2 regions of the Cupriavidus sp. PET2-C1 genome follow, and region 1 is predicted to be linked to the other one. Evidence: riboswitches for the same ligand, from Rfam matches in the RefSeq annotation. Region 1 holds a riboswitch; the other holds the start of a gene.
What was found. A riboswitch is a leader RNA that binds a small molecule or an ion and turns the genes downstream of it on or off. The one in region 1 is predicted to bind glycine.
Positions count from the first base shown of each region.

Region 2: it holds a riboswitch for glycine, as region 1 does, so the genes downstream of both, gcvT (glycine cleavage system aminomethyltransferase GcvT) here and ACX12D_RS21075 (D-amino acid dehydrogenase) in region 1, are expected to answer to the same signal.

Region 1 is NZ_CM137260.1:236,898-239,094, forward strand. Features, by position in the region: gene ACX12D_RS21065 (PqiC family protein) at 1-10, shown strand, start outside; gene ACX12D_RS21070 (hydrolase) at 226-912, shown strand; glycine riboswitch at 1,007-1,103, shown strand; gene ACX12D_RS21075 (D-amino acid dehydrogenase) at 1,271-2,197, shown strand, end outside.
Region 2 is NZ_CM137259.1:4,196,479-4,198,675, forward strand. Features, by position in the region: gene ACX12D_RS19065 (UvrD-helicase domain-containing protein) at 1-477, opposite strand, end outside; gene ACX12D_RS19070 (glycine zipper 2TM domain-containing protein) at 706-936, shown strand; glycine riboswitch at 1,025-1,112, shown strand; glycine riboswitch at 1,134-1,284, shown strand; gene gcvT (glycine cleavage system aminomethyltransferase GcvT) at 1,383-2,197, shown strand, end outside.

The DNA.
Region 1 (2,197 bases):
ACGGCTGTGAGTCTCGCGCGGCGTGGCGTCTGTGGCGCATCGCCTGGTGCCTCAAAATATAGATCAATAAAATTGAACAACTTATCCGACGGATTCATCACATCGACGGCCGGCTCTGCCATAAAGTTCAACCCATGGACGGATCGACGCCAACGACGACGTTCTAAATAATTCAACCATGTAGCCAAGTTGCCAAATAGCCAAGTAGCCAAGGAGAGAGAAATCATGACCAACGCCAAGCTCGAAGTCCTGACCCCGCAAAACAGCCAGCTGATCTTCATCGACCACCAGCCGCAGATGGCCTTCGGCGTGCAGTCGATGGACCGCCAGGCGATGAAAAACAACGCCGTCGGGCTGGCCAAGGCGGCCAGGATCTTCAATATCCCCACCACCATCACCACGGTGGAGAGCGAGTCTTTCTCCGGCTACACCTACCCCGAACTGCTTGACGTATTCCCCGGCCAGCAGACGCTGGAACGCACCTCGATGAACTCGTGGGACGACCAGAAGGTGCGCGACGCGCTGGCCGCCAACGGCCGCAAGAAGATCATCGTGGCCGGCCTGTGGACCGAGGTCTGCAACACCACCTTCGCGCTGTCCGCGATGCACGACAGCGACTACGAGATCTATATGGTGGCCGACGCCTCCGGCGGCACCAGCAAGGAAGCGCACGACTACGCCATGCAGCGCATGGTGCAGGCCGGCGTGGTGCCGGTGACCTGGCAGCAGGTGCTGCTCGAATGGCAGCGCGACTGGGCCCATCGCGACACCTATGACGCCGTGATGAAGCTGGTCAAGGAACACTCGGGCGCCTACGGCATGGGCGTGGACTATGCCTACACCATGGTGCACAAGGCCGCGCAGCGCACCGCCACGCCGCACGAGTCCCTCGCGCCGGTGCCGGCCCGCTGAAATTCGTGGCCTGAACCCGCAGGGAACTTCCCCAGGCAGTCAGACTAGTGCTAAAGTTCCGAGCCATGCCACCTGGTATTACCCGGCGGCATGCAAAGTGATATCGGGAGAGACTGCCTGGCCAAGCGCCGGGCAGCGCCGAAGGAGCAACCGCCCCGGAAACTCTCAGGCAAAAGGACCGGTATCACGTTTGAACTCTGAAGAACCCCGGCGCTCGTCAGCCGGCGGTACCGAAGGAGCAAGCGATCCCCGCCACCCCAAAGTGGCGTATCGTGAATCTCTCAGGTCAAGGACAGAGGGGGCGTCTTTTGCGCATGCCGCGCAAGAGGCTCCCATCCGACGTCCTGGAACCATAGAGATGAAAACAATTGCCGTTATCGGTGGTGGCATCACCGGCGTGACCACTGCCTACGCGCTCGCCAAACGCGGTTTCTCGGTCACCCTGCTCGAAAAGCACCGCTATGCCGCCATGGAAACCTCGTTCGCCAACGGCGGCCAGCTTTCCGCTTCCAACGCCGAAGTCTGGACACACTGGTCCACCATCCTCAAGGGCATCAAGTGGATGCTCAAGAGCGATGCGCCGCTGCTGGTCAACCCGCGCCCGAGCTGGCACAAGCTGTCCTGGTTCGCCGAGTTCATCGCCGCCATTCCCCATTACCGCAAGAACACCATCGAGACCACGCGCCTGGCGATTGCCGCGCGCGACCACCTGTTCTCCTGGGCGGCGGCCGAAGGCATCGATTTCGACCTGAAGAAGGAAGGCATCCTCCATATCTATCGCGACAAGGCGGGTTTCGAGCATGCCGGCAGGGTGTCCAAGCTGCTGGCCGAGGGCGGGCTGGAGCGCCACGCTGTCACGCCGGAAGAAATGCGCGCCATCGAGCCGACCCTGGCCGGGCAGTACTACGGCGGCTATTTCACCCAGAGCGACTCCACTGGCGACATCCACAAGTTCACCAGCGGCATGGCCGCGGCCATCGACCGCCTGGGCGTGCGTTGCCTGTACAACCAGGATGTCCAGTCGGTCAGCACCGATGGCCGGCAGGTCACCATCGTCAGCAGCGACGGCCAGCAGGCCGAATCGCGCATGTTCGACGGCGTGGTCGTCTGTGCCGGCACGGCCAGCCGGGCGCTGGCGGCCAGCCTTGGCGACCGCGTCAACATCTATCCGGTCAAGGGCTATTCGATCACCGTCAACCTGAACGACGCGCAAAGCCAGGCGGCCGCGCCCATCGTGAGCCTGCTCGACGACGAAACCAAGCTGGTCACCAGCCGCCTGGGCGTT
Region 2 (2,197 bases), on a different replicon from region 1:
GGCGGTCTCGGGATCGACCATGCCGTTCTTCCACAGCGAGATGGTGCTCTGCACGCTGCGGATCAGCTTCTTGTCGGTGGAGGCGAGCTGCTCCTGCACCATGCCGAAGCAATCGTCCGAGTCCATGATGGAGAAGCGCGGCTTCAAGCCCACGTGCTCGGCCTCGGCGCGCAGGATCTGCACGCCCAGCGAGTGGAAGGTGCTCACCGTGATCTGCTTGATGGGGATGCGCTTGCCCTCGCGCGTGGTCTTGCCTTCCATCAGCTTGGCGATCCGCTCCTGCATCTCCTTGGCGGCCTTGTTGGTGAAGGTCACCGCTGCGATGTGCTTGGGCTGGAAACCCTTGTCCTCGATCAGGTGGGCGATCTTCTGCGTGATCACCCGGGTCTTGCCCGAGCCGGCGCCGGCGAGCACCAGGCAGGGGCCGTCGAGGTAGCGAACGGCTTCGGATTGGGCAGGGTTGAGTCCGTGGGTCATGCGTGGCGGGAAGTGACGGATGTGCAGCGTGGAGGCGCGCGCTGGCTGGGCGGAGGGTGGATGCTAACACGCGGCCGAGGCGCCTTTGCGGCAATGAAAGTGGCTCGGCAGGGAGGAGGTAACACTTCGTAAGGTCCGGATCCATGGGCATGCCGGCACCGTCTAACTTACATGTCCGCACGTGTGCGCTCCGTGCCGGATGCATGTCACGATACATTGGAGCGAATCATGAAAACCCTGCAATCCCTGGGCAAGGTCGCCTTGATCGGTATCGCGGTAGCGAGCATGGCCGGCTGTGCCGACATGACTCCCAAGCAACGTAACACCGCGATCGGCGCCGGCGTGGGCGCGGTCGGCGGCGCGGTGCTGACCGGCGGTGATGCACTGGGCACGCTCGGCGGCGCCGCGGTTGGCGGCGTGATCGGTAACGTCACGACCGACAACCCTCGCAGGAGGTAGGCGAGCCGCCCGGCCCTTGCGCCGTTCCGATGGCGCCGGGGTCGGCGCGGACCGCGTTGACAAAGCCTGGGAGCTCCCGTAAATTGCGCGCATCCGACCGGGAGAGCGCGCAGATCTTGCGCCGCCGAAGGGGTATCACCCGAAAACTCTCAGGCACCATGGACTGGTTGGATCGGCTTGCAACATGCACACGATGCACGCCGTACTCTGGAGAGCGGCACCCGCCACTGATCGATCCGTCGACGGCATTGGTGAGCGTGCCCACCGAAGGGGCGCGCAAGGCTAGGGTTTCCAGCAATTGGGATCCCGCCTTGTAATCTCTCAGGTATCGAGGACAGAGGGGTCATCCGCCGCAGCGGATCTGGCAGCGCTATGGCGCGCCGAATCCTGCGGCGGATGGCCCTTTTTCGTTTTCGAACCGAGATTTGCCTTCCCCCGAGGATTCCATGACGCTCCAGGCCACGCCCCTCAACGCCATCCACCGCGCACTCGGCGCCCGCATGGTCGACTTCGGCGGCTGGGACATGCCGGTCAACTACGGCTCCCAGATCGAGGAACACCATGCCGTGCGCAGCGATGCCGGCATGTTCGACGTCTCCCACATGTGCGTGGTCGACCTCAAGGGCGCCAATGTGCGCCCCTTCCTGCGCGGCCTTCTGGCCAACAACGTCGACAAGCTGCAAACGCCGGGCAAGGCGCTGTACTCCTGCATGCTGGATGAGAAGGGCGGCGTCATCGACGACCTGATCGTCTATTTCTTCGCCGAGGACGACTTCCGCCTGGTGGTCAACGCCGGTACGGCCAATGACGACATCCAGTGGATCGCGGCACGCAATGCCGCCACCGGCAGTGGCGTGGCCATCACCCCACGCCGCGGCGACAACGCGCCCGAAGGCGTGGAGCCGCTGGCTATCGTCGCCGTGCAAGGCCCGAACGCCCGCGCCAAGGTCTGGAGCGCCTTCCCCTCCACGCAACCCAGCGAAGCCCTGAAGCCGTTCAATGCGCTGGTCGTGCAGGATCCCGCGCTGGGCGAAGTCATGGTGGCGCGCACCGGTTACACCGGTGAAGACGGTTTCGAACTGGTGGTGCCCGCTGCGAATGTGGCTGGCCTGTGGGAAAAGCTGGTCGCCGAGGGCGTGCGCCCGGCGGGCCTGGGCGCGCGCGACACGCTGCGCCTGGAGGCCGGCATGAACCTGTACGGCCAGGACATGGATATCCACACCTCGCCGCTCAATGCCGGCCTGGCCTGGACCGTGGACCT